2 regions of the Catenibacterium faecis genome follow, and region 2 is predicted to be linked to the other one. Evidence: a T-box and tRNA genes for the amino acid it is inferred to sense, from the RefSeq annotation. Region 2 holds a T-box; the other holds one or more tRNA genes.
What was found. The T-box of region 2 lies ahead of tyrS (tyrosine--tRNA ligase). A T-box ahead of a tRNA ligase gene usually reads a tRNA of that ligase, here a tRNA-Tyr.
Positions count from the first base shown of each region.

Region 1: it encodes a tRNA-Tyr, which carries the amino acid that the T-box ahead of tyrS (tyrosine--tRNA ligase) is inferred to sense. The anticodon was not compared.

Region 1 is NZ_JACRWG010000003.1:5,922-24,995, forward strand. Features, by position in the region: gene ilvA (threonine ammonia-lyase) at 1-867, opposite strand, end outside; gene ilvA (threonine ammonia-lyase) at 978-2,180, opposite strand; gene H8909_RS01720 (DUF4250 domain-containing protein) at 2,285-2,464, opposite strand; gene H8909_RS01725 (Cof-type HAD-IIB family hydrolase) at 2,448-3,275, opposite strand; gene H8909_RS01730 (YaiI/YqxD family protein) at 3,265-3,693, opposite strand; gene H8909_RS01735 (rhomboid family intramembrane serine protease) at 3,690-4,259, opposite strand; gene H8909_RS01740 (DUF5011 domain-containing protein) at 4,256-5,032, opposite strand; gene ispF (2-C-methyl-D-erythritol 2,4-cyclodiphosphate synthase) at 5,151-5,630, opposite strand; gene pyrG (CTP synthase) at 5,688-7,289, opposite strand; gene H8909_RS01755 (response regulator transcription factor) at 7,446-8,141, shown strand; gene H8909_RS01760 (sensor histidine kinase) at 8,138-9,262, shown strand; gene H8909_RS01765 (MBL fold metallo-hydrolase) at 9,300-9,884, opposite strand; tRNA gene H8909_RS01770 (tRNA-Val) at 10,103-10,178, shown strand; tRNA gene H8909_RS01775 (tRNA-Thr) at 10,204-10,279, shown strand; tRNA gene H8909_RS01780 (tRNA-Tyr) at 10,282-10,366, shown strand; tRNA gene H8909_RS01785 (tRNA-Gly) at 10,373-10,446, shown strand; tRNA gene H8909_RS01790 (tRNA-Asn) at 10,463-10,537, shown strand; tRNA gene H8909_RS01795 (tRNA-Glu) at 10,540-10,615, shown strand; tRNA gene H8909_RS01800 (tRNA-Gly) at 10,651-10,724, shown strand; gene H8909_RS01805 (hypothetical protein) at 10,800-11,750, opposite strand; gene H8909_RS01810 (hypothetical protein) at 12,099-12,350, shown strand; gene H8909_RS01815 (ATP-binding cassette domain-containing protein) at 12,899-14,860, shown strand; gene H8909_RS01820 (ABC transporter ATP-binding protein/permease) at 14,853-16,502, shown strand; gene H8909_RS01825 (ABC transporter ATP-binding protein/permease) at 16,740-18,539, shown strand; gene H8909_RS01830 (ATP-binding cassette domain-containing protein) at 18,541-19,074, shown strand, end outside.
Region 2 is NZ_JACRWG010000036.1:12,174-26,559, reverse strand. Features, by position in the region: gene H8909_RS08745 (YtxH domain-containing protein) at 1-208, shown strand, start outside; gene H8909_RS08740 (LacI family DNA-binding transcriptional regulator) at 210-1,214, shown strand; gene H8909_RS08735 (ClC family H(+)/Cl(-) exchange transporter) at 1,303-2,868, shown strand; T-box leader at 2,901-3,099, shown strand; gene tyrS (tyrosine--tRNA ligase) at 3,132-4,358, shown strand; gene truB (tRNA pseudouridine(55) synthase TruB) at 4,399-5,232, shown strand; gene ribF (riboflavin biosynthesis protein RibF) at 5,232-6,161, shown strand; gene rpsO (30S ribosomal protein S15) at 6,245-6,511, shown strand; gene pnp (polyribonucleotide nucleotidyltransferase) at 6,613-8,751, shown strand; gene H8909_RS08705 (Maf family protein) at 8,751-9,314, shown strand; gene H8909_RS08700 (6-phosphofructokinase) at 9,418-10,536, shown strand; gene H8909_RS08695 (hypothetical protein) at 10,626-11,549, shown strand; gene tig (trigger factor) at 11,614-12,894, shown strand; gene lon (endopeptidase La) at 12,939-14,386, shown strand, end outside.

The DNA.
Region 1 (19,074 bases), on a different contig from region 2:
ATTGAGTTTCTTTAATGCAGCAAGTGAAAGAATACCTGAATTTTCAGCTACAAGCTTATGTTTTTCTACTAATACTAAGAATGCATCCATTAACTCATAATCACTGACTGTGATAATACCATCTACATATTGTTTAATATATTCAAAAGGCTTTTCACCAATTGTCTTAACAGCTGTACCATCCGCAATAGTTACTGCTTCATTTAATGAAACGATACGATCTTCATTAATGGCAGCAAGGGCACTGGCAGCACCTTCTGGTTCTACACCGATGATCTTAACTGTTGGTTTAATAAGTTTAGCGGCACAGGCAATACCTGAAATCAATCCTCCACCACCAACTGGTACAAGAATAATATCTGTATCCGGTAATTCTTCGAGAATTTCTAAGGCAATGGTTCCCTGACCTTCAATGACATCTTCATCATCAAATGGATGTACAAATGTATAGCCATGTTCTTTCTGTAATTCTACTGCCTTATTATATGCATCATCATAGACTTCACCATGAAGAACCACTTCAGCACCTAATGCCTTAGTAGCATCTACTTTAATAAGTGGTGTATGGGCAGGCATAACGATTGTAGCCTTAACACCTAACTGCTGGGCGGCATAAGCTACACCCTGAGCATGGTTTCCTGCACTTGAGGCAATAAGTCCTCTAGATTTAGATTCATCATCCATCTTCATGATCTTATTATAAGCACCTCTAATCTTGAATGCGCCTGTTCTCTGTAAGTTTTCTGGTTTGATATAAACAGTATTTCTACTTTCTTTAGAAAAAGCTGGGCTATAAATCAAAGGTGTAGGAAGAATGACTTCATCCACTCTCTTCTTTGCCTCTTCAAAATTCTTTAGTTCTAACACTTAAATCCCCCTCTCAAAAATCTGTTTTTCACATTATAGCACCATTATTATTCTATTAAAACTAAATTTTCACTTAATTTTATAAAAAAGGAATAGCTGATTGCTATTCCTTAGTTGATACGCTGAATTTCAAATCCATTCTTTTTAAATGTTTCAATAATAGAGACAATATGCGCTTCCCCATTTGTTTCACAAGTGACTCTTAATTCTACTTCAGAGAATCTTGCGAAGTTCTTGAACTGGTTATGATCTGCAGTCACAACGTTCGCATTACATTCATTAAGAATATGAGCGACTTTTTCTAACTGACCTGGACTATCTGGAAGCTGTAATGAGAATGAAAAGATTCTTCCTCTTTCAATCAGTCCCTTATTGATCATAGAAGAAATAGAAAGTACATCAATATTACCACCAGAAATCAGTGAGACAACCTTCTTATTCTTTTCATTGAGTTTCTTTAGTGCAGCAAGTGAAAGAATACCTGAGTTTTCAGCAACAAGTTTATGTTTTTCTACTAGTACTAAGAATGCCGCCATTAATTTATAATCACTTACTGTGATAATACCATCTACATATTGTTTAATATATTCAAAAGGCTTTTCACCAATTGTCTTAACAGCTGTGCCATCCGCAATAGTTACTGCTTCATTTAATGATACAACACGATCTTCATTAATGGCAGCAAGGGCACTTGCAGCTCCTTCTGGTTCTACACCGATAATCTTCACTGTTGGATTAACTTTCTTAGCTGCACAAGCAATACCTGAAATCAATCCTCCACCACCAACTGGTACAAGAATAATATCTGCATCTGGTAATTCTTTGAGGATTTCTAAGGCAATGGTTCCCTGACCTTCAATGACATCTTCATCATCAAATGGATGTACAAATGTATAGCCATGTTCTTTCTGTAATTCTACTGCCTTATTATATGCATCATCATACACTTCACCATGAAGAACCACTTCAGCACCTAATGCCTTAGTAGCATCTACTTTAATAAGTGGAGTATGAGCAGGCATAACGATTGTAGCCTTAACACCTAACTGCTGGGCGGCATAAGCCACACCCTGGGCATGGTTTCCTGCACTTGATGCAATAAGTCCTCTAGACTTGGATTCATCATCCATCTTCATAATCTTATTATAAGCACCTCTAATCTTAAATGCGCCTGTTCTCTGTAAGTTTTCTGGTTTGATATAAACCATATTTCTACACTCTTTAGAGAACGCTGGACTATAGATCAAAGGTGTTGGAATGATTACTTCGTCTACTCTCTTTTTTGCTTCTTCAAAATCTTTTAGCTCTAACATTTTTTCCTTTTTCCTCCATATATTTATATTTTTAACGTTATCGCGTTATTTTGGTTCTAAATAAGACAAATTTTAGGCAAAATAATAAGAGTGGTTATACACTCTTATTTGAACTGATTTGATTTGTATGTGTAATGGTAACCAATAGCTTCCATCTTATCTACGATGTCCTGCATAGGAATATGATAGTCATAACATAAGTCTGCAAGATCTTCATATTGGTCTCTGAGTTTCATATTTAACCAGCTAAGTAACATCACTGGATCTTTAGGCATTTGATTCATCTCTTAGTTCCTCCTCTAGTTTCTTCAACATATAAGCAATACCATCTTCATCATTTGATAAAGTGACAACATCAGCTCTTTCTTTGACTTCATCTACTGCATTGGCCATAGCGACACCACAGCCTGCATATTCAATGAGTGATAAGTCATTGAATCCATCACCAAAGGCAATCACTTCTTCTTTTGTAAGATGAAGCATCTTTACTAGCTTATCTAAAGAAGCTGCTTTATCAATATTTGGTGCCATAACTTCAATAAAGAATGGTGCAGAACGGTAAATACTTAAACCTGGGAATGCACTCTTATAGTCTTCTAATACAGAAGCCACATGTTCAGGATCACCTGTACATAATACTTTATTAATAGGATCTCTTAAAATTGATTTAAAAGATTCAGTCTTTTTAATTTCGATATCGTTAATACGTCCTTCAATATTCACATACTGATCATCTACATCTTCAGTATAAACAGCATCATCATAATATGTCATAATCGCAAGATTATGTTTCTTTGCTTCATCATATGCTTTTTTAGCCTGCTCAATAGTCAAACGCTGTTCAAACATAGTCTGTCTTGTTTTCGCATCCATTACCTTAGCACCATTGAATGATAATAAATAACCTTCATACTTTTCTAATTTAAGTGCAGCTGCTTCATGTCTTAAACCAGGTGTCGGTCTACCTGATGCAAGAACTATTGTTGCACCTAACTGTTGTGCTTTAATAAGTGTCTTACGTGTTTCATCAGTAATTTTATTTTCTGAATTCTTTAATGTACCATCTAAATCTAATGCAATTAACTTATATTTCATTTGATATAATCCCCTCTATTGTTTTTAAAAATCTCTTTCTTGTATCTTGTGTACGTTTCTTTGGCCCTTTGACAAGTTGATGCTTACGCATCTTTCCATTGATATAGCGTGTCATTAAAAGTGAGTCTATATTATTAGAATCAATAATAAACCCTGAAGGATGAACAACAATCGCACCTTTTGTAAGAAGCATACCTGCTTCACCATAATCCTGTGTAATCACAAGATCACCCTTCTTCACATCTTTTAAAATGGCATAATCAACACTATCATTCCCCTGATCACACATAATAACCGATTCATAATCAAAGAAATGATTCATATCACAATACACTATCATCTTTATATCATATTTATCACACAAAAAAGCGATTTTTTCAATATCTGGTGTTGCATCTCCATCAATTAGTATTCTCATATCACTTTTAAGAGATACATAATATACATAGTAAGATATCCACCAACTAATCCACCTACATGTCCTGTCTTAGAAATACGAGAATTCATAAGAGTAAAGGCAAGGTTAATCGCAATACAAGGTAAATAGCCTCTTAATAAATCAAAGAAAGCACCGCCTTTAAATAAACCTAGTCCAATAATAGCCCCTAAAAAGCCATAGAATAAACCACTTGCACCAATTGTGATAGAGTTATCCACATTAGAATCTCTATAAGAATAGTAATAAGTAGCGAGTGAACTCATCACAATAGAAACTAAGACAAGTATTAAATAACGTACTGGTCCAAGTAGTGTTTCAAACATACGTCCTAAATAGAAGATACAGTACATATTCATAAATAAATGAAGAAATTCTGTATGAATAAAAGCAGATGTAATAAATCGCCAATATTCTCCTCTATTTTTCACATAAGGTGTATATAAAGCACCTAAATGCATTGCTTCTGAAGTTTTATTATCCTTAGAAAAATAATTAATATAAACAAAAACTGCTATACATATCGCCATAAAGATATATGTGATCATTCAATAACCTCCACTACTCTTGTAACCTTAGCCATATTCTTAGAACTATCAGTGACTGTATATGTTAGAGTATAACATCCTACAGTATTAGTCTGTACTTTACCTGTAACAACAATCTTATTTGTTAAATCACCATCTTCATTATCATATGCAGTGACACCTTCTCTTGCATTAAAGTTATCACCTAAATGAATGACTTTATCTTCTGCACCTTTGATCACAGGAACAACCAACTCATTGGCTACAATCACTTTAATACGCATTGGAAAAGAGGTATTACCTTGTTCATCTCTTACTACAACACGTTCAATATATGTACCTACTTTTTCATATGTTTTCTCTTTCACAAGTTCTTCACTATTTTCTTTCTTTAAGAAATAGATTTGTGTTAAAGACGCATCATTGACTTCAGCTACTGTATTTTTTGCATAGAGTGGCTGATTAGGATTCACATAATAAACAAGCTTTTTAAGTTTTACTGTTGGTTTTTTTGTATCTACAATCTTAATCTTAAAGCCATAATCACGTCCTGCATATTCAATACTTGCATTATAGTTACCTACTTTATTCAAGTTAACACGCTTCAAGTTTAAAGTAAGTGATTTTTTTATTCTATCTGGACAGATGACATAATCCTCTATATTCTGTGATACTTCCTGTCCTAATTCATAAGTAAATACTGTCTGTTTCAATTCAAAGGTTGCCATAGTGGTAATCTTAAAAACAGAAAATAATTCAAGGAAAATAAATAATAGTAAAATGACAGTAATCAATTTGTTCCTCCATTTCACTAGTATCACCTCTTTCGCCCCTTCATTATACTATAAAAGATATCTGAGTGACAAAAAAGATGATGTAAAAACATCACCTTGTTCAAAAATTACATAACTATTACACATTTTCAAGTAAACAGACTGCCTGAGAAACAATCCCTTCTCCTCTTCCTACAAAGCCAAGCTTTTCACCACGAGTGGCTTTCACATTAATCTGTGTCACATCACAATGAAGTGCTTCCGCAATATTATGTCTCATTGTAGGTATATGAGGTGCCATCTTTGGCTGTTCTGTCATAATGATTGCATCCACATTCCCAATCTTATAACCTTTTTCATTCATCAACTTATATGTTTCTTCTAACAAGATCATTGAAGAAATACCTTTGTAACGATCATCTGTATCAGGAAAATGTTTCCCGATATCACCTTCACCTAATGCCCCAATGATTGATTCAATAATTGCATGTAGAAGAACATCTGCATCACTATGTCCCTTTAACCCTTTTTCATAAGGAATTTCTACACCACCTAGAATAAGCTTTCTTCCTTCTACCAACTGATGAATATCTATTGACTGTCCTATACGCATAACCATACCTCCATGCTTTTTATTGTAACACAAAAGGCATGAGGTTACCCTCATGCCAATGTATTAATTGTATTTCTTTTTATGTGCTGCATCTATAAGTCCCTGGAATAGAGGATGTGCTCTATTTGGTCTAGAATTGAATTCTGGATGGAACTGACATGCAACGAAATATGGATGGTTAGGCACTTCAACGATTTCTACTAAATCTCTCTTTGGATTACGTCCAGAGATAACAAGTCCTGCATCTTCTAACATCTGACGATATGTATTATTGAATTCATATCTATGTCTATGTCTTTCCTGGATAAGATCCTTTCCATATAACTTATGTGCAATTGTACCTTCTTTTAATTCACAAGTGTAGTTACCAAGTCTCTGAGTACCACCCATGTTTTCTAAAGACTGATCGTGCATTAATGAAATTAATGGAGTCATACAGTTCTTATCGAATTCTAATGAGTTAACATCATCAAGTTTACATACATTTCTTGCATATTCAATAGAAGCACACTGCATACCTAAACAGATTCCTAAGAATGGAATATCATGTTCTCTTGCATACTGGATAGCAACAATCATGCCTTCAACACCTCTGTTACCAAATCCACCTGGTACTAAGATACCATCAGCATCAGCAAGCTTAGAAGCGATATTTTCCTTAGTTACTTCTTCAGAGTTAACCCAGTCAATTTCAACTTCACTGTTTGCATAGTAACCAGCATGTTTTAATGCTTCATTAACTGATAAGTAAGCATCTGGGAATTCACAGTACTTACCAACCATCTTGATTTTAACTGTATCCTTTAAGTTCTTAACTCTTTCAACTAATTCACGCCATTCAGTGAAATCAGCTTCAGGAGCTTCAATTCTTAAATGATCAAGTACAACATCATCCATATGCTGATCTAATAATTCTACTGGTAATTCATAAAGAACATCTACATCATAGTTAGAGATGATAGCTTCCTTAGGAACATTACAGAATAAAGAAATCTTGTCCTTTAATTCATCAGAAATAGTATGTTCACTACGACATACAATGATATCTGGCTGGATACCATATCCTAATAATTCCTTAACACTATGCTGTGTTGGTTTAGTCTTTACTTCATGGCTGGCACCAATATATGGAAGTAAAGTTGTATGTATATAAAGAGTATTCTTGTAGCCTCTATCGAGTCTTACCTGTCTAATTGCTTCAATAAATGGTAATGATTCGATATCTCCTACAGTACCACCGATTTCTGTAATAACGATATCTGCCTGAGAAGATTCTTCTGCAGCATAAATCTTGTCCTTAATCGCATTAGTAATATGAGGAACAACCTGTACTGTTGCGCCTAAGTAATCCCCTCTTCTTTCTTTAGAAATTACATCGCTATATACTCTACCAGTTGTAACTGAAGAGTTTTTGTTTAAGTCTTCATCAATAAAACGTTCATAATGACCTAAGTCTAAGTCTGTTTCTGCGCCATCAGCTGTTACATAAACTTCACCATGCTGATAAGGAGACATAGTTCCTGGATCCACATTGATATAAGGATCAAGTTTCTGCATGAATACTTTTAATCCTCTTTGTTTTAATATTCTACCTAAAGATGCAGCTGTTAAACCTTTCCCTAGACCTGATACGACACCACCTGTGACAAATATGAATTTTGCCATTCTCTTCACCTCTTTCTCTATATTAAACAAAAAAAAGCACCTACGGAAGACCCGTTTGTGCCCTTTACAACTATAGCAAATTCCCCCGTCGTATGCAATTCTTTTCTTTATTTTATTAATTAATTATATTATGATATGGCTTGGGAGGATAAACATATGGAAACACCTCGTATATTAGTTATTGATGATGAAAAAGAAATTTGTGATCTTATTGAAATTTATTTAAGTCAAGAAGGTTATCATGTTGAAAAGCGTTATAATGCCTATACATTATTACGTGATCTTGAAAAGTTCAAGATTGATCTTGTAATTCTAGATATGATGATGCCTGGGGTAGATGGTTTACAGGCATTAGAGATGATCAGAGAAAAGTACAACATCCCAGTTATCTTTGTATCAGCCAAGACAGCTGATCAGGATAAGATTGAAGGATTATTAAAGGGTGCTGATGATTATATCGCAAAACCTTTTAATGCAATGGAATTAGTGGCACGTGTTAAGTCACAATTAAGACGTTATCAGGTATATAGTAAGCCTATTGGTGTAGATAATTCTATTATTCAGGCCAATGACCTTCTTATTGATACAAATAAGAAGATGGTTTCTGTAGATAATCGTCCAGTAGCTGTGACTAAGATTGAATATGAAATCTTAGTATTACTTGCCTCACATCCTGGTACAGTATTCTCTACTGAAGATATCTATACAAAAATATGGCATGAAGAAGCAACACATGCCAACAATACCATCATGGTACATATTAGAAAACTAAGAGAAAAGATTGAAAGACAGCCTCGTACACCAAGACATATTATTACTGTCTGGGGCATTGGTTATAAGTTCGAATTATGATGCAGAAACTAAGAAAGCTGTTTATTTCTTCTTTTAAATGGCGTTTGTTGATTAATATTACATTAAGTTATCTTGTCGCATTTCTTATTTATTCTATTCTAGGAATTATATTCGATAGAATTATTCCTATTGCGGTACCAAATGAAATGCGTTATGCATTATGTTATGCGATTTCTTTTATTGTCTTTGTAGAAATCTTCTTTAAACTGATTGATTTCACAATTGAATATATTAGAAAGCTCAGACGTTCTATCCAACAGGTAACAAGTGGTAATTATGGTGTACAGTGTGAAGTAGAATATGATGATGAATTAGGTTCTCTTGCCGCGAACATCAATGTCTTATCAAAAACATTGCTTGCAAAAGAAAAAGAAAGTGAAAAGCTAAAAGAAAAAGAAAGAGCTGCATTAGATATAGAACGTAATGCAGAAAGACAAAAGAATGAATTAATCACAAACGTAGCCCATGACTTAAGAACACCTCTTACAACTATTGTAGGATATCTTGAATTGATTAAAGATGATACAGCTTTATCTAAAGAAGATGTACATAAGTATTCTGGTATTGCGTATGAGAAATCAATACGTCTACAGGAAATGATGGATGACCTCTTTGAATTCACTAAACTTGATAATGCAGATATCAAGTTGAATAAGAGTATGATTAATCTATCTGGATTAATTATGCAGATGACAGATGAGTTCTATCCTTCATTTAAAGACTGTAATATTACACCAATAGTAGATTTACCTGAAGAGAATATCTATGTTCAGGGAGATGGTCAATTATTAGCCCGTGTATTTGATAATCTTATTTCTAATGCACTCAAGTATGGCTATCATAATACCGATTTAAAGATAGAAGTATCCGGTGATGAGAAATATGCAACTGTTAAAGTCATCAACCATGGTGATACTATTGCATCAGAGGATATCCCACTTCTATTTAATAAATTTTATCGTACAGACTCATCACGAAACTCTAAAACAGGTGGTACTGGCTTAGGACTAGCAATCACTAAGAATATAGTAGACCTCCATCATGGTGATATTTCTGTTACAAGTAATGATCAAATTACAACATTCATCGTCAAATTCAACAGATATTTCGATCAGAACTAACATAAAAGACCACATCAAGTGGTCTTTTCATTTTGGACTATAATTTCAACCTTTCACCTGGCTTTATATATAAAGCATGAGGTGATTTAAAGCTTTTCGCAATATCTTCATCATATAATTGTGTAGGTGAAGTATGAATAGGAATAAAATAACGAGAATCAATCACATGTGCACAACGACTTGCTTCCTGTGCACTCATATTATAAATACCATCTACCGGTAATAATGCATAATCTAAATCATTGAAGCTTTCCATTTCAGGATAATAGTTTGTATCTCCTGCACCATATAATGTAATACCATCTACAGTCATAATAAAACCAACACATTCTTCTCTTGTATGATTCTTATTTTCTGCAGGTGTTCCTTCAATCATTACTTTCTTAATCTTCTTAATAGGATATTCGCCATCCACAAATAGATCTCCATGTCTTAAAATCACACCATCGTCTTTTAATGTAACAAGATCAACCTGATTATGATCACTATGTTCATGCGTTACAATCACAATATCTGCAGGCATATCATAACCTTCACCTGCATAAGGATCCACATAAATCACTACACCTTCATTAGACACAATGCGATAACTTCCATGTCCTTGATACAATAATTCTGCCATTTTTTATATCTCCTTTATCACTTATTCAATTATAACTTTTCTTATTGCACAGTGCGATAGAATGGCAAAAAATAAAAAAAATTAAATTTAGTTAAAAAAATTATAAAAACATGTTGACGAATCGCATAACACTTGGTATATTATATGAGCGTGCTTGGTTGGGATATGGCACTAACACTTAAGCATCGGTCTAACGGCCGGTATATCCCAAGAATATTGGAGGTTTAGCTCAGTTGGGAGAGCATCTGCCTTACAAGCAGAGGGTCAGCGGTTCGAGCCCGTTAACCTCCACCATTTTTATTAAAATTTAGCTTCACATGCCGACTTAGCTCAATTGGTAGAGCAACTGACTTGTAATCAGTAGGTTGGGGGTTCAATTCCTCTAGTCGGCACCAGTGGGGAGGTAGCGAAGTGGCTAAACGCGGCTGACTGTAACTCAGTTCTCTACGAGTTCGATGGTTCGAATCCGTCTCTCCCCACCATTCCATGCGGGTGTAGTTCAATGGTAGAACTTCAGCCTTCCAAGCTGACTACGTGGGTTCGATTCCCATCACCCGCTCCATTTTATATTTAAAAGTGCTTGAATAGCTCAGCGGTAGAGCAATCGGCTGTTAACCGATCGGTCGGGGGTTCAAATCCCTCTTCAAGCGCCAGTGGCCGGTTGGAGAAACGGTTAACTCACATGCCTTTCACGCATGCATTCACGGGTTCGAATCCCGTACCGGTCACCATTTCTCAAAATACGATCGAAAGATCGTTTTCATTTGCGGGTGTAGTTCAATGGTAGAACTTCAGCCTTCCAAGCTGACTACGTGGGTTCGATTCCCATCACCCGCTCCATACGATTAGAAGATAGACTTAGGTCTATTTTTTTATTATCTAAATACCCACAGTTACACGCTGTGGGTATTTTATTTATTCTAATAATTCAAAACTATTAATTAATTCATTTTTAGATTCATACAATAATTCAGTTTTACCTGAATCAATATCATATGTATATAATCCTTGATGTTTATCATTGCGCCCAAGAAGAATAATCTGATGAGAAGAACTAAAACAAGCATACTGTGTTACATCCATGATTTCATCAATATTCATTCCTGCTTTTTTCTTATTTGTTTTTGTATCTAATGTATATGTATGATATTGAGGATTCCATGCTGGAATGGTGTCACTTTCAGTAAATGTAAGATTTCCATTTTCCATTGGAAGCATTCTATAGACTAACTTGCGATTTGTAGTATAGATACGTTTGAGTTGATTATTCTTCAAACGATAAATATGCGTATTAGGTGCAATATACTTACTTCCCTTACCCGCATTTGCTTCTTCTAATGCCTGATCTTCTTCTTTTTGATTACTTGCACATAGATATAAATCATGATTGAAAACATCATAGACCATATGATCAAAATCCAAACCCTCTTCTGCCTTAATCTTACTGAACTTCTTTGTTTCTATATTATAACGATAAGGCTTGAGTGATCTTTGACCTTTTTCTACGCCTAATACATAGATATTATTCTCTACAGGAATAATTCTGTTAATTGCGGTTAATCCACCAGACAACTTTTTAGATTTCTTTGTATCAAGATCATAAGTATACAGATGATCACCACTATTATCTTCTTCAGCATAATATACAGCATTATTAGATTTAGAATAGACACCAAGTGGATTAGAAGAAGTATACTTTTTAGTCACTTTCTTAGTAGATAATGAATATTCATAGATATTCACTACTACATTCCCCTTCTTATCATATCCACTTGTTGTAATAGATAGATAACGTTCTTTATTTGTTTTACAGCCCGTTATTACAAAAATACAGAGTACCACCAACAATTGAATTAACTTTTTCATAACTATTCTCCTTTCTTTATTCAATTGGAATACCTCTTCATATATATTATATATGTTGGTTTATGACACATACAATCACAAAACGCCTTTTAGATACAGATTCTTATTTAATTTTGTCATAATAATTAGCCTTTCATAAAATAAAGAAAAAGATATCACAATAACTATATACTTGTTAAAAAATCAACTAGAAAGTTACGAAAGACTAAACGCAACTTTGACCTGCTTACAGTGGAATTTAACTTTTCACTTTAAAATTATCAATAATGATATAAGTAAAATATTGACATATTTCAAATAGAATATATAATTCAGTTAGTGGTCACTAATTACGAAAGAGAGGTTGTTATGAATAAAATCAAATCTATACTTTTGCCTAAAAAACCTTTATATTTAATCACAGTGTTGATATGTATATTGTCATATTGTTCTAGATTTTTACCAAGTCGTATAGCACCAAACTTTCTTATTTTTCTTACAATGATGACAGGTTTACCTTTTTATTTAGATAAAGCTGAATCTAAAAAAACTAAGATTGGATGGTTTGTTTTTACTATCATAGCCGTGATTTTTGATGTGTTTATTGTTTATATTCTATAATTAACGATTATAGAAGAAGGTAAATATCATGAAAGATAAATATCTGCCTTACGCAACTACATACTGTTTTATATTATTATTGTTGTATTGTTCAAAATATCTAAATGGTATTACTGGTGGTTTATATATTGTTGTTTGTACTCTTTTGTTTATAATACCTAACCAAATGAGACCACAGTCATCCCAAAAAACGAAGAAACGTTGGACCATTACATATATCATCGTTGCTATTATTGAATTACTTTTTGTATTCATAAGGTACATATAACTGATCATTTTAAAGGGACAGTGAATTTTATAATTCATTGTCCCTTTATGTTTACATTATATATATAATAATTATGTTAGCGCTGACATTTATATGCTATTATAAGTTTATATCATATATATCAAAGAAAGTATCTAGCGGAGATGTGGCACGGAAATATAAATGTCCCTTAAAAAATTTAACACTTATGTTACAAAAATCGATACTTATTATTCTAGTGCATATGTAACTGCAACCGTAGACGACTTTAAAAATCATACAATTGGATGGTGAGAACTAAATGATTGAATTAAATAATTTCACATACAAAACTAATAGAATACTCTTCGAAGGAGCCAATTTCATTGCTCCTTCTATTGGTATTATAGGTATTGCTGGTGAGAGCGGCTGTGGAAAAACCACTCTCTTAAAAATTATCTCTAAGCAGATTCCTGTTAACTCCCTTATCAATGATAGTTCATCTATATTCTATGGAAATCAGGATGCACTCTTAAAAAAAGACCTTACCATAGCCCAGCAATTTGAATTAATAGAATCTGTATACAATAGAGAGCATGATCAAAATACAATAGATGAACTATTCAACAGTTTAAATATTAAAGCCAGCTTATCACAGAAATATGATTCTTGTTCCTTAGGTGAAAAGAAAAGAATCATGATAGCCTTAAGTGTTTATTCTAATAGTCCTTGTATTATATTAGATGAACCTTTATCTTCTGTAGATTATGAAGATAAACATTCAATCATGAAATTATTAAAAGAATATAGTCATAACCGTGTTATTATTCTTACTATTCATGATGAAGAATTTGATGAGTATTTGGATATTAAGTATTTAATTGAGAATCTTCAATTTACTCGTATCAAAGATACTGAAATTAATGGTGAACCTCTCTCAATGACACAGGAGTTTACCCCTAAAAGAATTGCACATGTAAAAAGCAAAAAAGAAAAGTTCAGTATCCTCTTATATGCTTTGTTGTGTTTAGTTATTATCAATATGACTTTATATTCTGGTATTGAGTTATATATGACAAACAAGAATACAGCATCTATGATGGATAACTTGACTAGTAAAATTATCTATACTGGCAAGGAATACATTACAAGAAATGAATTACCTTCTGGTTATAGATTCATGGAATATGACCAAGGATTTTCTATGACTCCTCAAGAAATACAATCTATTCAATCTATCAAAGGAGTTAAAAGTATAACAAGCTATTATCAGTTCCCAGCTCGTAATTATAATACAAGAAATGATGAGGATGATAATTTAATTGCATATATGTCAGTCAAGGGTAGAGAATATTCTACTGATGATAATGTTGTTGTATCAAGTTATATAAAGGGTCAATTTGGTAATAAAAACAAAAATTATATAAGCGAAGGTCTTATGAAAACGTTAGAATTGACTGATTCAGATTTTCCTATAACCATGAAAATGGATATAGGTGTACCTGTATGTTCTACTGAATATAATGACACTATGCGATATGGTGATCAAAATGGATTACAGAAAAAATCTTATGATGTAATTGAACGACATCCTGTTTATCAGAAGAAAAGAGTATCTATTAAAATCTATGGTGTCATCAAATCAAATGAAGATCAGGATGACTTCACAGGAAATAACGCATTAAAAGTCTATTTAAACAATGACTTTGCGAACTCTATTATAAATAAATATCGTACAACTAATGTTTCAATTAGTTTATATGAAGATCTAAATGAACATATTGTTGATTATGTTCCTGCAACTTATGCAATTGAGTGTGAAAATGCAAGTTATGTAGACCAGGTAAGAAATGGGCTCAATAAAATATCTCCAAACATCGTTACTTATATAGAGAGTGATGATTACAAACAAACAGCAAAGATGCGTCAAAAGGATTCTAAAAATACAAAGACTATGATTCTCATCTATACTGTTGTGGGTCTTATTGCCTATGTTGTTTTCTTAATCCTCTATAATAAATCAAGAGAATATATAAGATATAGAGAACTTGATTTAAACGAGAAACAGATTCAATCCATCCATATGGTTGATATACAGTTTATGTCTACATTCCTATTTATAGTTGTTCTTCTTTCCTTCTGTTTAAGACTATTCTCATCAAGTGAGTTTGCGTTAGTAAACAATTCAATCAAGATGATTATAGGTTTAGTAAGTGCTGTTGTGACTACATTAGTCTTCTATATTACAAATAAAATAATGGTAACGAGTACGGATCATGATTGATATTAAACATCTTTCTATCACATTTGATAGAGTGATTTTTGATGATGCAAGCATCACCTTATCTAACAACAGCATTACTACAATCAAAGGAAAAAGTGGTACAGGTAAAACAACCTTATTGAATCAATTAGGACTTGTAGCCCCTTTAGCCTGTGATTATTTAATGGAGGGTCATTCTATTGATGACCCTCTTACTACAAGGAAAGAAAAGATTGGTTATGTACATCAAGAAAGTACATTATTCAATAACATGACCATTAGAGAGAATATGGAATTCGCATTCCTACTCTCTGGACAGGAATATAACGAAAGTAGAATGCATGATATTCTATGTTCTATGAAGATAGAACATCTACTCAATCAGACACCTGATCATGTATCAGGAGGAGAAAGACAACGTGCAGCTATCGCCTTTGCATTAATGAAAGACCCTTCTCTCCTTCTTTTAGATGAACCAACAGCTTCTCTAGATTCTATTAACTGCAAGTTATTAATAGAACTACTTAGCGATTATATTCATACACATCCAGTATGCGTTCTTATCGCAACTCATGATAAACGTATTCTTGATTATGCAGATGATCTCTATGAGATTCAGAATCATAAAATAGTACCTATCAAAAAGAGTATGATAGAAGAACTAGAAACCACTTCTATTACTAGAAAACCACAAAACTATTTATCTTATTACAAGAAACATCTTATACGTTCTTCTAAAATACTTTATATACTCTTTGGTTTGATTCTTTCTATGACTATAGGTATATTAGGATATCGTACATACTACTCACATGAGATCAATGCGATACAAGAGAAACTATTAGATGTACGCCTCTATTACGGAAATAACAGTAAGTATGCTTATGATTCTATTACTGAGCCCATTAGAATGGATATAAGAAGAGACCTCAATGAAATAGAACATATTCATATCACTCCATTCTATGAAACAGTGACTGATACTTTAATTGTACAATCTTATACCGGTGATACAATCAAAGCATCTCATACAATCAAGAATTTAGGTAAGGACATCACCATCAACAATCATACTTTTCATATTTCATCCTACATAAACAAAAAGAATACTATTTCTTCTCAAGGAGATGATGTACTCTATCTTCCTGAAGCTATATATAGGAAATACTTTGAGATTAATGATGTAAATATGTTACTTGTGAGTGTGGATGATGCACAATATATATCTAGTATTCTTTCACAAATCAATGATATTGATCCTCACTTAACAGTATATTCTAATGTGAATCTTGATCACCTCACTCAGATTAATTCTAGAATGATGAATAGTTTAATGATGCTGATATGTGCGATATTTATTATCATGTTGATTATTCTTGTCTACCATCGTCAAAAGACGATTGATTCCAATAAGGATGAATACTTCTTCCTATATGAGAATGGATTAAGTATTAAAGAGTTAAAATCTCTTGCACGATATGATTATGTTTACTACTACGTATTCTATTTAATCATACTACTAATCATAAGTATCTTTATGACTTTCATGATGCATATACCTATTATTCTCTATGCATGCTTATTATGGTTCTTCAGCATTCTACTAGAAGAATTTATTACTACACTATGCATTCATAAGGTTGGAAGACTTAAGGGCAGTTAACTGCCCTTTTAATATTTATCTTCCATGCGATATATACAACGGTTAGTTTAACCTAATATTTTCAAGAGATGCTTTTACCAACTTATTTTTACTTATATTGACTTATTGTCCAAGGATTTAAATAAATTCAATGTAAGGGTATACATTTTTTTATAAATTGCTATTATTATATATAGGATTATTAAACACTATGACTTCTAGTTCCACTGGAATTCATATTTAGAAAGGAATAATAATATGATTGAACTCAAAGATGTAACCATCGCCTATGATAGAGTTATTCTAGATCATGCATCTTTCAGTATTCCTGCTCATTCTATTACTCTTCTAAGAGGTAAAAGTGGCTCAGGAAAAACTGCACTTCTTTATTGTATTGCCCTCATGGATAATAAAAGCAGTTATAAATATTTTTATGATGGAAAACTCATAGAAGGAGAGGAAAGAGATGAATATAGAAGAAGTCGTATAAGTTATGTTTTACAAGAAAGCAGTCTTCTTCCTCATCTTGATGTAACAGGTACACTTCAATATTTTGCATCTATTCATAATAAAGTTCTAACTGATGATGATATAGATGAATACCTTGATAGGATGCATTTAGATGTCTCTCCATCACAGAATGTTATGACACTTTCTCTTGGTGAGCGACAAAGACTTTCTATTGCTTGTGCGCTTATTAGTCATCCACAAGTTCTTATTCTTGATGAACCGACTGCTTCTTTAGATCATGATAATGAAATACAAATATATGAAATCCTAAAAGAACTGAGTCATGATATGACTATTGTTATGGCATCACATTCTGATTGTGCAATAGAATATGCTGATATTACTTATATGATTGAAGATGGTATGCTTTCATCTTCTGATTTTTTGCTTTCAGAAGATCAAAGCGGTGAAGGGACAGCCCCTTCTATTAATCAAAATTTCTGTATTGAGTATGTTAAAACGTATATGAAACATTATAGATTCATGTATGTTCTTTTATTGATGGTTTTTGTTTTAAGTCTTGTTTCATGTCAGGTTATGACTGGAATTATTCATAATTCTAAAAAGCAGGCAATGCAGATGCTAGTAGGACAATTAGAAAACAAAGCTATTATCACGAAAGATGAACATTTTTATGTAGATCAGGATTATAGTAAACTGATTACATTAAATGATAAGAATGCATATCCTTTATATAAAATGTCTACTGATGTAAATGGTGAAGAAGTTTTTATTGTTCCCTATTTCAAAGAAGATGATTTATCCAAGTATATAGATAGACCTATACAGGATAAACAAAATGGTATCTATATGGATGAATCTACCTTCTATATTCTCAATCAGAAATCCAAGAACAATAAAATAAGCCTTGATATAACCATTAAAGATAGAGAAGGAATGCATCAAACTGAACATAGTTTTGATATGAATGGTGTATTTAAAAATTCCAAACAAGTCCATTATGTAGTAAAAAGTCAAAGATATATCTATATGCCTTATTCATTAATAAAATCCATTTATGAAAAGAATAGTAAAGATAAACAATATATAGGATACGTAATCTGCTATGATACATACGATGCATTAGAAAAGGCTCTTAAAGGCTATGAAAAGAGTGGTTATACAATCAATGATTCATTTACAGATAGAGAATCGATGAATAGCTTAAACAACTATTATCAAATGCTGATGTTTACGTTTGCAGGTATTATTATTCTTGTAGCTATGATTATTGATATTGTTCTTGAGTCACATTTATTAATGCAAAGAAAGAGCGAACTTGTTTTATTAAGAATTTCTGGCTTACGAGAAAAAGATTTGATTCATATATCTCTTACCGAAAGCATTATTGGGCTTTGTGCTGTTTTAGTAATTAGTACAATTATATCTATTATCATGTTGCTTTTAACAGGTATATTCTCACTTGTAGCACCTCTTATATCTACTTTTGTATTTATAATTGCACTTCTTTTAGAAAGAGTGATGACACAATCTAGATTTATCAAAAAGATTGATATTGTTACAGAACTAAGAAATGAGGTGGTTTAATATGCTTGAAATTAAACAACTTAATGTGTCTTTTGGAAAAAAGACTCTATTTAAAGATGCTTCATTCTGCGCTGAATGTGGACATTTAACTGTTATCAAAGGAAGAAGCGGATCAGGAAAATCCACATTTCTTAAAGCCTTCCAATTTGCTTATGACTGTATTTATCTTTATGAAGGTGAAAGAATAGATACTCTTGATGAAGAAAATAAACAAAAGTTTATTTATAATCATCTCGCAAATGTTCATCAGATCCCTTTATTTATAGAAGGAATGACTATTGGCAGTCATATTAAACAGCTAGAAAAATTAGGATGTAAAAGAATTCCTGATTATGAAAAACAATTAGGTATAAAGCCCCTTGAAAATAAATACCCTAAAAGTTTATCTGGAGGAGAAAAAACACGTGCTGCTGTTTATTTAGCCTTAATGAGACAGCCTGAAATACTTATCTTAGATGAACCTACTGCTGCGCTTGATGCAGGTTATGCACAGACAATGATTCATATTCTCAAGGAATATGCAGATAAAGGACAT
Region 2 (14,386 bases):
TCTAGCAGAAAAAGTAAAATCTAGTGAAAATTTTGAAAAGGTGAAAGGTTCAGTTGTAGAAGTAACTGGACGTGTGAATCAGAAAATCGATGAAGTGAAAACAATGATTAATGATAAGGCTGCCATGATTGATGAAGATGTGATTGATCAGCAAATTGATGATGTTGAAAAACAGCTAGATGAAATGATTGAGGAAATCAAGGACTAGTATGAAGAAGAAAGTAACAATCTATGATGTTGCAGAAGCAGCTGATGTTTCACTTGCAACAGTTTCAAGAGTAATTAATGGTTCAAATGTTGTAAAGCCTGCAACAAGAGAACGTGTACTTGAAACAATCAAACGACTCGATTTCAAGCCTAATCAGATAGCAAGAGGTCTTGCAACTAGTAAAACTACAACTATTGCAGTTGTATTCCCACAGTCACTATTTGGACATGTAAAAGATATGATTGGTGGTATTGGAGATACTGGACGTACTTTAGATTTCAATATCATTATGTATACAACTGATGAACTTGGTTTAGGTAACCCGATTGAAGAAGTAATTGAGAAAGTTATTAAATCAAGAGCTGATGGTGTTGTATTATTTAACAATAACTGTATTGATAAAGAAATTGATCTCATTAAAAAATACCGTATTCCTGCAGTTGTTGTTGGATATAAGATTTCGGATGAAGATATCTGTTCTGTATATGTTGATGCAAAGAGTATTGCATATGATATGACTAAACAATTTATTGAACAGGGTAAAAAGGATATCTGCTTTGTAAGAGCTACTCAAAACTTAGTGGATTTAAATGATTTTGCGAAGGGTATTGAAGAAGCATTTAAAGATAGTGGTGAAACACTTCCTGAAGATTATATTGTGGATGTTTCTAACCATTATGAAGAAAGCTACCCTCAATTAAAGGAATATTTTGATAATCATAAGCATGATGTTGTTTTAACAGGCTATGATAAGGAAGCAGTCGCTGTTGTCAATGCAGCAATTGATCATGGTATCAATGTACCTGAAGATATGCAGGTTGTTGGTATGATGGATACAAGTTATGCGACTATTTGTCGTCCACCTCTTACTACTATTCATGTACCTGTATATGATATGGGTGCTATCGCAATCAGACTTCTTACAAAGATCTTAAATCATGAAGAAATTGATGAAGCGGAAGTGCCAATGCATTATACATTCATCAAGCGTGATACAACTAAATAACCAAAGAAGGATGCTGAGGCATCCTTTTTAACTGGTTTAGATTGTGCTAAAATAGAATCGGTCATTATAATTACTGGGAGGATTATATATGCTTAAAAATCAATCTGATACTGCAAATATATTACGAGAAAGAAGTAAACTCAATAAGCGCTTGGCTTATGAAGGTTTACTTGTTGGTATCGTGTCAGGTGCTGTCTGTATCGTTTATCGTCTTGTTTTATCAAATGCAGAATCTATTTATTTTACTATAAGGGACTTTGTCGCACATAACGTGTCTTATTGGCCTTTGTGGATCATTGGCCTTATTGTATTAGGTCTTATTATTTCAATCTTTTTAAAGTGGGAACCTATGATCGGGGGCTCTGGTATTCCACAGCTAGAAGCAGAAGTACAGGGACGTATTGATGAATGCTGGTGGAGAGTCTTACTTGCAAAGTTCTGTGCTGGTGCACTTGCACTTGTAGGTGGCTTATCATTAGGGAGAGAAGGTCCAAGTATCCAGCTAGGTGGTATGGTTGGTAAAGCTCTTGCGAAAAAAGGAAAACGTGTAAAAACTGAAGAGCGTTATTTAATGACAGCAGGTGCCGCAGCAGGCTTATCGGCTGCCTTCAATGCACCTCTTGCAGGTATCATGTTTGCTTTAGAAGAAGTTCATAAGAACTTCTCTACAAGTGCACTTGTTTCTGTAATGATTGCATCTATTACTGCGGATTTCTTAAGTAGAAATATCTTTGGTTTATCACCTACTTTAGCTTTCTCAATCAAAGAAACATTCCCTTTAAAGAATTATATCTGGGTTATTATTCTCGGTATTGTCGCTGGTGTATTAGGTGCTTTCTATAATAAGGTTACAATGGGAACTATTAAACTTTATAAGAAAACACCATTCTTAAAGAAACATCAAAGAGTCATTATACCTTTAGTGTTATCTGGAATTCTTGGATTCTATTGTCCACTTGTCATGGGTGGAGGACATAAACTTGTAGAATATCTCAATGAGCCAAACCTTGTTTTATCTACTCTTGTCTTATTATTTATATTAAAATTACTTATTTCATGTGTTTCGTTTGGATCAGGTGCTGCTGGAGGAATTTTCTTCCCACTACTCATTCTTGGAAGTCTTATTGGTGCAAGTGTAGGTAAGGTTGCTATTATGTGTGGTGTTCCTTCCGAGTATTTTATGAACTTCATTATTATGGCAATGGCTGCTTACTTTAGTGCTATTGTAAGAGCACCGATTACTGGTATTGTGCTTATTGCGGAAATGAGTGGAACTTTAAAGATGCTCCTACCAATTGCGCTTGTTTCATTTGTTTCTTATTATGTCGCCAATCTTTTACATAGTGAACCGATTTATGAAAGTCTTTTAACGAATCTTTTAAACAATCAGCCTTATCAGTCAATGGAAGAATATGCAGATAGTAAGGAACTCATTGGCTATACAGTTGGTTTTGGTTCAAATGCCTGTGATCACTATATTAAAGATTTACAACTTCCACGTCGTAGCTTGATTGTTTCTGTTATTCGTGGTGGAGAAGAAATAATTCCAAAAGGAGATACAAAGCTCATATCAGGAGACCGTATTATTGTCTTAGTAGATGCATTCCATCTTGATGAAACGAAGCTGATGTTGGAAAGTGTCTTCACAAGCTGATATTGACAAACATCATGATTTCATGTAGACTTTTAATTGCGATGAAAAAGACAAGTAATTCATATGCGCTGGTTTAGAGAACTTATGGCTGGTGAAAATAAGAGCAGTAGTATGAATGAATACACTTTGGAGCTTCTAGATGCAAAGTCTAGACGGTGAGTACACCGTTATCAACAAGAGAGCATGTCTTTGACATGAATAAAGGTGGTAACGCGAGAATTCGTCCTTTGGATGGATTCTCTTTTATATTATAGGAGGAAATTATGACATTTTATGATGAATTAGTGTGGCGTGGCCTCATTAAAGATGTAAGTTCTGAAGACTTAAAAGACAAATTAAATGCAGGAGGAATGACATTCTATATTGGTACTGATCCAACTGGGGATTCATTACATATTGGACATTTCTCATCTTTCTTAATGTCTAAGAGATTAAAGGATGCAGGTCATCATCCAATTCTTTTAGTCGGTGGTGCAACTGGACAGATTGGGGATCCAAAGCCAACAACTGAAAGACCAATGATCACAAAAGAACAGGTACAGCATAACTTTGACTGCTTAAAGAAGCAGGCTGAAGATTTATTTGGTTTTGAAGTAGTTAATAACTTGGATTGGTCTAAGGATTTAAACTTCATTGACTGGTTAAGAGATTATGGTAAATATTTCAATATCAACTACATGTTATCTAAGGATATTATCAAGAGAAGATTGGATGAAGGGATTACTTTCACTGAATTCTCTTATATGATCATGCAGGCAATGGACTTCTATTACTTACATGAAAATAAAGGCTGTAACTTACAGGTTGCTGGTCAGGACCAGTGGGGTAATATCACTGCAGGTATTGAATTAATTAGAAAGAAGACTGGTGATGAAGCATATGGATTCACTATGCCTTTACTTACTAAGAGTGATGGTACTAAGTTTGGTAAATCAGAAGGAAATGCAATCTGGCTAGATAGAGAAAAGACTTCACCATATGAAATGTATCAGTTCTTCATCAACAGTGAAGATAGCAAGGTTATTGATTACTTAAAATACCTCACTTTCTTATCTAAAGAAGAAATTGAAGCATTAGAAGAATCAAATAAGAATGAACCACACTTAAGAAAAGCACATAAAGCACTTGCGAAAGAAGTTATTACTTTCATTCATGGTGCAGATGCTTATGAAGAAGCTGTCAGCATTTCTGAAAAGTTATTCAGCGGTGATATCAAGAGCATGACTTATGAACAGGTTAAACAGTGCTTCAATGGTGTACCAAGTATTGATGTCACTGAAGATGAACAGATCTTAAATGTATTAGTAAAAGCAGGTGCTGCTTCTAGTAATCGTGAAGCAAGACAGTTCGTAAAAGGTGGAAGTGTTCTTGTAAATGGTGAAAAGGTCACTGATGAAAAGTTTGTTGTATCAAAAGACAATGCGTTTGGTGGTAAGGTGACTGTTATTAGAAGAGGTAAGAAGAAGTACTTCGTTATTAATCATATCTAAGCAGACAATAGTCTGCTTTTTTTAGGAAGGATGTGAGTAGATGGATGGTATTATTTTAATTAATAAACCACAGGGTATGACAAGTCATGATGTCGTTAATCGTGTGAGACGTATTATGCATACTAAAAAAGTAGGACATTGTGGGACTCTTGACCCTATGGCGACTGGTGTTTTAGTTATTGGTATTAATAAAGCCACTAAAGCAATGCAGTTTTTAATGAGTGAAGAAAAAGAATATCGTGCTACACTTAAACTTGGCAGTTCGACAGATACATATGACGCTGAAGGGAAGGTTATAGAAACCAAGCCTTTTACTGGTTATGAGAATCTAGAAGAAGTATTATCATCATTTAAAGGAGATTCCATGCAGAAGCCTCCAATGTATTCAGCTATTAAAATTAATGGTAAGAAGCTCTATGAATATGCTAGAGAAGGTATAGAAGTAGAAGTACCAGAAAGACCAATCACTATTTATAAACTTGATTTAGTCGATGCACATGATGATGAAATAACTATAGATGTCAAGTGCTCTAAAGGAACATATATCCGTTCTTTATGTGTAGATATTGGAAAAGCCTTAGGTTATCCTGCCCATATGACTGCATTAGTTAGAAATCAGTCCGGTCATTTTACTATCGATCAGGCAGTAACACTTGAAGAACTTGAAGAAAATAATGGACCTGTGATGCCATTAGAAGAAGTATTTTCTTTCTATGATTCTATGGTTGTAGATGAAAGAATTGTCATGACTGGTCAGAAAATCAAGAGTGATAAAGATCATAATGTAGCTATTTATTCAAAAGAAGGTAAATTACTTGCGATATATGGACCAGATGGAAAAGGCAATTTGAAGAGCCTCAGGGGGCTTTTCTAATGAAAGTCATAAAAATGGAAGAGGTACATTTAACAGAACCTCTTTCTCTTGCAATTGGCTTTTTTGATGGTTTACATCTTGGTCATATGTCTTTGATTAATGAAGTATTGAAATATAAGGGAGAAACAAAAACAGCTGTTATGAGCTTTGATGTGCATCCTTTATGTGTTTTAAAGGGCGAAAAGAGACAATCAATTATTACTCTAGAAGAGAAAAAAGAACTTCTAGAAGAAATGGGTATTGATTACTTGCTTGTAATTCATTTTACTAAGGAAGTAGCAGCATTAAGTCCACAGGCTTTTATTGACGAATACTTAAATAAGCTTCCTTTAAAAAGACTAGTATGTGGTTATGATTTCCATTTTGGAGATCATAACAGTGGCAGCATAGAAGACTTAAAGAAACAGTCATTTGAACTTATTGTGAAAAACGCTGTTATGTATAATGAAACAGAAAAAGTATCATCTACTCTTATTAAGAAACTGATGGATCAAGGAATGATTGAAGAAGTCAATACTTTGCTTGGTCGACCTTATAAGGTAAAAGGTACTGTCATTCATGGAAAACAGAGAGGTCGTTTGATTGGTTTCCCTACATTGAATATCGATTATGGTATGAAATACTTACCTAAAAGAGGGGTATATGGCACAATTGTAGAAATCAATCATCAATATTATATAGGTATGGCAAATATTGGGATGAATCCTACATTCAATGATATCAATCGTCTTTCATTAGAAGTCAACGTATTTGATTTTGACGAAGATGTGTATGGTAAAGAAGTAGAGGTTACTTTCTGCTTATATAAGCGTGAAGAAACTGTTTTTAATGGATTAGAAGGACTAAAAACTCAATTAACAGAAGACAGAAAATATTTAAGTCAGGTCATGAAAAAGTATTTGACTTTATATAAAAATAATGTAAAATAGTCATTGCAACAATGTCTAGGATATTTGTACCTCTTACATCTAGCTTGGATATTGCGAAGAATATAATTTAGGAGGAAAACATAATGTTAACTAAAGAAGAAAAAGCTAAGATCATGGCTGAATATGGTCGCGTAGAAAAGGATACTGGTTCTCCAGAAGTTCAGATTGCATTATTAACTGCTGATATCAACAAGTTAAACGGTCACTTCAAACAGCATCCAAAGGATAATCATTCTAACAGAGGTCTTTTAAAGAAGATTGGTAAGAGAAGAGACTTATTAAAGTATCTTAAGAAAGAAGATCTTGACAGATATACAACTTTAACTGATAAGTTAGGATTAAGAAGATAAGAAACAAAAGCCCTATGGGGCTTTTTTTCATGTCTCTATCAAATAATTGTTTGTGTAATAGTTGATTTATGATATAATTTTGAAGAATATGAGGTGAATTTATGGCAAAACAAATTTTTAGTATGGATTTCTATGGTAAGAAAATCCAGGTTGAAGTCGGTGAAATGGCTAAACAGGCAAACGGCTCTTGTTTAGTAAGATATGATGATACAGTCGTTCTTTCTACAGCATGTGCTGGGAAAGAACCAAAAGATGTAGATTTCTTCCCATTAACAGTAACTTATGAAGAAAAACTATATTCTGTAGGTAAGATTCCAGGTGGATTCTTAAAGCGTGAAGGCCGTCCTAGTGAACATGGTACATTAACTGCAAGAATGATTGACAGACCTATCCGTCCATTATTCGCAGATGGTTTCAGAAATGAAGTACAGGTTGTTAATACTGTACTATCAGTTGATCAGGAAGCAACTCCAGAAATGGCAGCAATGCTTGGTGCATCAATTGCATTATGTATTTCTGATATTCCATTCAATGGTCCAATTGCAGGTGTTAACGTAGGTTTAATTGATGGTGAGTTTACTGTCAACGCAGGACCTGAAGATATGGCTAGAAGTGAAATCAATCTTGAAGTAGCAGGTACAAAGGATGCTATTAACATGGTTGAAGCTGATGCAAAAGAAGTAGATGAAGAAACAATGTTGAACGCATTGATGTTCGGTCATGAAAAGATTAAGGAATTAATCGCTTTCCAGGAACAGATTGTAGAAGCTGTTGGTAAGGAAAAGATTGATGTTCCACTATTTGCATTAGATGAAAATATTGTGTCTAGCGTAGAAGCAATGGCTAAGGAAGAAATGATCAAAGCCATTTCTATTCCTGGTAAGCTTGAAAGATATGCTGCTATTGATGAATTAGATGCTAAGGTTGTAGAATCTTTTGAAGATAAAGAATATGCAACTGTTGAAGAACATGATAAGACAATTAAACAGGTTAAGATGGTTCTTGGTGATCTTGAAAAAGAAGAAGTAAGACGTTTGATTACTGAAGAAAAGGTAAGACCTGATGGACGTAAAGTAGATGAAGTACGTCCATTAGATGCACAAGTAGATTTATTGCCACGTGTACATGGTTCAGCTATGTTCACTCGTGGTGAAACTCAGGTATTATCTGCCTGCACACTTGGCGCATTAGGTGAAGTACAGAAGATTGATGGTCTTGGAATGGAAGACCAGAAACGTTTCATGCATCACTATAACTTCCCACCATATTGTGTAGGTGAAACAGGAAGAATGGGTTCTCCAGGTAGAAGAGAAATTGGTCATGGTGCTTTAGGTGAAAGAGCCTTAAGACAGGTTATTCCTTCTGAAGCAGAATTCCCATATACAATCAGAGTTGTTGCTGAAGTATTAGAATCTAACGGTTCTTCTTCACAGGCTTCAATTTGTGCATCAACTATGGCTTTAATGGCTGCAGGTGTTCCAATTAGTAATCCAGTGGCTGGTGTCGCTATGGGTCTAGTTAAAAAAGGCGAAAACTATACAATCTTAACTGATATCCAGGGTATGGAAGACCATCTTGGTGATATGGATTTCAAGGTTGCAGGTACAAAGAACGGTATCTGTGCATTACAGATGGATATCAAGATTGATGGTATCACTAAAGAAATCTTACAGGAAGCATTAGCTCAGGCAAAGGTTGCAAGAGGACAGATCATGGACTGCATGATGTCAGCAATCAGTGAACCTAGAGATCACTTAAGTCCATATGCTCCTAAGGTTGCTATGATGAAGATTGAACCTGAACAGATTAAAGATGTAATCGGTAAGGGTGGAGATATGATCAATAAGATTATTGCTGAAAGTGATAATGTTAAGATCGATATTGATGATGAAGGTAATGTTACTATCTATCATTACTCTCAGGAAGCGATTGATCATGCAATGGGTATGATCAAGGATTTAACTAGAAAAGTAGAAGTAGGCGAAATCTTTGATGGTAAAGCTGTAAGGGTTGAAGAAAAGTATGCATTTATTGAATTATTCCCTGGTACAAATGGATTCTTACATGTAAAAGATGTTGCTTGGGATAGAACAAATAAAGTCGGCGATGTAATCAAACTTGGCGATACAGTAAAGGTTAAAGTAACTCAGATTACTGATAAGGGTGTGAATGTTTCTAGAAAAGCATTATTACCAAAACCAGTCGTTAAACATGAAGCACCTGCTGAGGAAAAGAAATAATGAAAATTATTCTTGCTAGTACTTCTCCTAGACGAAAAGAACTGCTTGAAAGAGAAGGCATTGATTTTATTATCGATGCCTCCTCTATTACTGAATATCTTGATTCTTCTCTAGAAATAGAAGAAAGACTTAAAAAACTCGCATATGATAAAGGTGTTTCTATTCATGAGAAATATCCTGATGATGTTGTAATTAGTGCTGATACAACAATTTATCATAATGGAAAGATTATTGGTAAAGCTCACAGTGCTCATGAAGCAAGAGAAATTCTTGAATCATTAAGTAGTGATACACATAGTGTGTTTACATCAGTGGCTGTATTCTATAAAGATCAGGTTTGTACATTTGTAGATGAAACAAAAGTTACATTCAAGAATATCAATGATATGATTGATGATTATCTTTCTATTGATGAATGGAAGGGTAAAGCTGGCGCTTATGCGATTCAGGGTGTTGCAGGAAAATTCATTAAAGAAGTGCAGGGAGATATTGATAACGTCATTGGGCTCCCAGTAAAGCATGTAATAGAAGTCATTGAAACTTTGACTAAGAAGCCATTATAGGCTTCTTTTTTTGCACCTATATGTAAGCGCTTCTTATTTATATTGAAAACGCTAACAGTTTAATTTATAATAGAGAGTGGGATTTACATAAGGAGGAAATATCATGAATTCAAAAGTTAAAAAAATTGCGCTATTATCTGGCGGAGGAGATTGTCCAGGCTTAAATGCGGTAATCAGAACAATCACTAAGATTGCGATTGAAAAATATAATTGGGAAGTTATTGGCTTTGTATATGGTTATCGTGGATTATATAATAATAATTATGTAGAATTAACTGTAGACAAGGTAGAGGATATATATAAGGAAGGCGGAACTATTCTTTATAGTTCTAACAAAGATAACCTATTCGATTATCTTGTAGATGATGGAAATGGTGGAAAAGTAAGAAAAGACGTCAGTGATGTAGGTGTAGAAAATCTTAAGAAAGATGGTGTTGATGTATTAGTTGTATTAGGTGGCGATGGTACATTAACAAGTGCTAGAGATTTCAGCAGAAAAGGTGTCAATGTCATTGGTGTACCAAAGACTATGGATAATGATTTAACTTCTACAGATTTAACATATGGTTTCATCAGTGCGATGAGTGTTGGTACTGAATTCATAGATCGTCTTCAGACTACTGCAAAATCACATCATCGTGTCATCTGTTGTGAATTAATGGGTAGAGAAGCTGGATGGATTTCATTATATGCAGGTCTTGCAGGTAATGCAGGTGTTGTATTGATTCCTGAAATTCCATTTACTATTGAAAATATTGCGAAAGCAGTTAAGAAACGTGATGAAGCAGGTCTTCCATATACTGTTATTGCAGTAGCTGAAGGTGCTAAGTATGCAGATGGTACAAAGTCAATCGGTAAGATTGTAGAAGATTCACCAGACCCAATTCGTTATTCTGGACTTGCTGCAAAGGTAGCTGATGATCTAGAAAAAGTCATTCCTAATCATGAAGTACGTTCTGTCAATCCTGGTCATATTATCCGTGGTGGTGATATTGATGCATATGATAGAATTCTATCTATCAGATTTGGTAATAAGGCATGTGCTATGATTGATGAGGGCTTATTTGGAAATGTTGTATCATTAAAGGGTGGCAACATGGAATATACTTCACTTGAAGAAGTAATCGGTGATGCGAAGTTTGGTAAGCAGAAGCTTGTTGATCCAAATGGAGATCTTGTTCAGGCTGCTAAGGCTATGGGCGTATCATTTGGTGATGAATAATAAGACAAGAACCTTACATTTTGTAAGGTTTTTTAATTATGTTGACAGATAGTCTAATTTTGATAAAATGGAAACTCAAGGAGGCAAACATGATAGAAGAACTTATTGAAGAAGGCCAGTATCAAGTCGCATTAAGTCGTTTGACAGATATGGATGACGAGATGACTAGATATTATCGTCTTGTATGCTTGAATGCATTAGAAGATTATCAAAGATGTATGCAGGAAGGGGCCGTTGCGAAAATGCAGGCCAATAACACTTATTATGAAGTGACTGCTTTATATTTAAATGCTTTAAAAGAACTTGAAGAATATGAACAGGCAATTAATATTCTTATTGAAGAATTATCCATGCCTTATATCCCTCAGCAGTATGAAAACTTGTTCAATGCAGTTTATGATGAAATTATTCTTATGAAACAGGAAAAGAATTACCAGCTAGAAAACAAGAGTACCATTATGTCTGCACAGGAAATTGGTCGTCTGCTTGATAGAGATAAAGTGAATGATGATTTAATTTATATGGCACTTGATCAATTACAGCAGTTAAACATCCGTATGATCATGCCTGAAGTAGCAAGATTTTTAAAAAATCCTCATAAGTCATCTTTTGCGAAGACACTTATTATGGAAATCTTGATTGATCAACAGGTAGATGAAGAGTTCACTGTAGTGAAAGGTGATGAAACATATTACTTTAATGGCTCTTATAGTCCTTTAGTATTAGAAAGAGAATGTTATACATTGATTGGTAAATCTCTTTCAAGAGTATTAGAAGATGATAATCCTACGCTTCTCTCACAATGTCTCGATTATCTGGAATATTATCTTTATACTATTTATCCTAAGGATATTATGCCAGAAGACTGTGATCTAGTAGCAGCAACACTACACTATTACGTTGCAACATTACAGAATATGCCTGTCGATCCATCTGATATAGAAATTGACTACAATTGCGATTTATCAGATGTAGAAAAAGAAATATTAGCACTCAAACAATTAGAGTGTTAAATTGTTGCATTGCATGAATCTTTCATGTATAATAGCAATTGCAAATAGTAAAGGAGATTAAGAAATGAATACAGAAGTTAAAAAACTTGAGAAATCAATGGTTGAAATCAAAGCCGTTTTCGATACAGAAGAATGGGCAGCAGCTCAGGAAAAGGCTTTAAATAAGTTAGCTGGTTCAGTTAAGTTAGATGGTTTCAGAAAGGGACATGCTCCAAAGAATTTAATCAAAGCTAAGATTGGTGCTAAGGCATTAAGAGAACAGGCTGTTGAAGAAATCTTAAGCGAAAACTATGCTAAGATCTTCGTTGACAACAATGTAACTCCAGTTGCTCAGCCAACTGCAAACATTGTTAAATCTACTGAAACTGAATTAGAAGTAACTTTCACTTGTCCAGTTAAACCTGAATTCGAATTAGGTGAATACAAAGGATTAGAAGTTAAGAAGGCTCAGGTAAGAGTAACTAAGAAAGATGTTGAAGAAAGATTAAATGACTACCAGAAGCAGTTCGCTGAATTAGTAGTTAAAGAAGAAGGAACAGTTGAAGAAGGCGATACAGCTGTTATCGATTATGAAGGTTTCAAAGATGGTGTTGCTTTTGAAGGCGGAAAAGCAGAAAACTATTCACTTGAAATCGGTTCTCACTCATTCATCCCTGGATTTGAAGAAGGTCTAGTTGGTATGGCTGCTGGTGAAGAAAAAGAAATCAACTTAACTTTCCCTAAAGAATATCATGCAGCTGATTTAGCAGGTGCTGAAGTAGTATTCAAGGTTAAGGTTCATGAAATCAAAGCAAAGGTTTTACCTGAAATTGATGATGAATTAGCTAAGGATGTTAATATCGAAGGTGTTGAAACATTAGAACAGTTACAGGAAAAGATCAAAAATCAGATCAGAACTATGAAGAAGGCTGAAGCTGAAAACAAGTTCAATGAAGAAGTAATCAAAGCTGTTGTTGCAAACAATACAATCGATGTACCAGATGCAATGGTTGATAGCGAAGTTATGAATATTATTAACGAAATCAACCAGAACTTATCTCAGCAGGGATTAAACATTGAATTATACACTCAGATGACTGGTAAGACAATGGATGATATCAAAGCTGACGTAAGAGATCAGGCTGAAGAAAGAGTTAAGTTAAACTTAATCCTTGATGAAATCGTTAAGGCTGAAAACATTGAAGTGACTGATGCAGAAATGGAAGATGAAATGAAAGAAATCGCTACATACTACAACATGCCACTTGAAGAAGTTAAGAAGGTTCTTGGTGGTCAGGAATATGTAGTAAAGGGTGATTTAACTCACAGAAAGGCTCTTCAGTTAATTAAAGATAATGTGAAATAAGACGCCTACGCGTCTTATTTTTTCTAAGAAAGGAGAAATAGGTTATGGAAAATTTAAATGTAACAGTTGATCTTCCTGTTATTTGTACGCGTGGTATGCTTGTATTTCCAGGACATGAATTATCTTTGGATGTAGGACGTACATTTTCCTTAAATGCAATGGATTTAGCTGTAAGTCAGCACGACTCTAACATTGTATTAGTGTCACAGATCCATCCTTTAGAAGAAGAAATCAATTTTGACATGGTATATCACCATGCCACACTTTGTAAGATTACAAAACGTATTAAGAAAGATAATCATGGAACAATTAAACTTACTGTAGTAGGTGAAAAGCGTGTTGAATTAGAATCACTTTATACTGAAGGTGAATGCTATTATGCAAAGGTGCGCTATTTAGAAGATATTCATGGTGATCCTAATGAAGAAACTGCGCTAGTACGTAAGTTGACTGAACAGATGCAGTCAATGAATGGTGCGAGTCAGTTATTACCTAGAGAATTAATTTCAAATATTACTCATGGTTTATCAGCAAGTGAACTCGCTGATACTATTGGTCATTATATTAATTCTGATTTAGTGGAAAGAGAAAAGATTTTAGCTGAACCAGATATTAATAAACGTCTTTTGTTAGTTCTTGCATCTATGCAGAAGGAAAAGGCTATTAATGAAATTGAAAATTCTATCAATAATCGTGTTAAGAAGAGTATTGATGAAAACCAGAAAGAATTCTATTTAAGAGAAAAGCTTAAGGCAATTAAAGAAGAATTAGGTGATACACCTAATGGTGAGGATGAAGTTGAAAGATTCCGTTCTATGATTAAGGATAATCCTTATCCACAGAATGTAAAAGACAAGCTAACTGAAGAGTTAGCACGTTATGAAATGATGCATTCTACTTCACCAGAAGCCAATGTCGTACGTACTTATCTTGACTGGATGACTAAGCTTCCTTGGTTTGAAATGACTGAAGATAACCAGGAAATTACTAAGGTAGAAAAAATTCTTGATGAAGACCATTTTGGTTTAAAGAAACCTAAAGAAAGAATTGTAGAACAGCTTGCTGTTAAACAGATGACTCAGTCTTTAAAGGCACCTATTATCTGTTTAGTAGGTCCACCAGGTGTTGGTAAGACTTCTATTTCTAAGTCTATTGCACGTGCTTTAGATCGTAAGTTTGTTAAAATTTCTTTAGGTGGTGTGACTGATGAATCAGAAATCAGAGGTCATCGTAGAACTTATTTAGGTTCTATGCCAGGTCGTATTATTCAGGGTATGAAAAAAGCAGGTGTTATGAATCCTGTCTTCTTATTAGATGAAATTGATAAGATGGCAAGTGATTATAAGGGTGATCCTACAAGTGCTATGCTTGAAGTATTAGATCCTGAACAGAATTCTATGTTCTCAGATAACTATATTGAAGAACCATATGATTTATCACAGGTTTTATTTATTGCAACAGCAAATGATTTAGGAGGTATTCCTGAACCGTT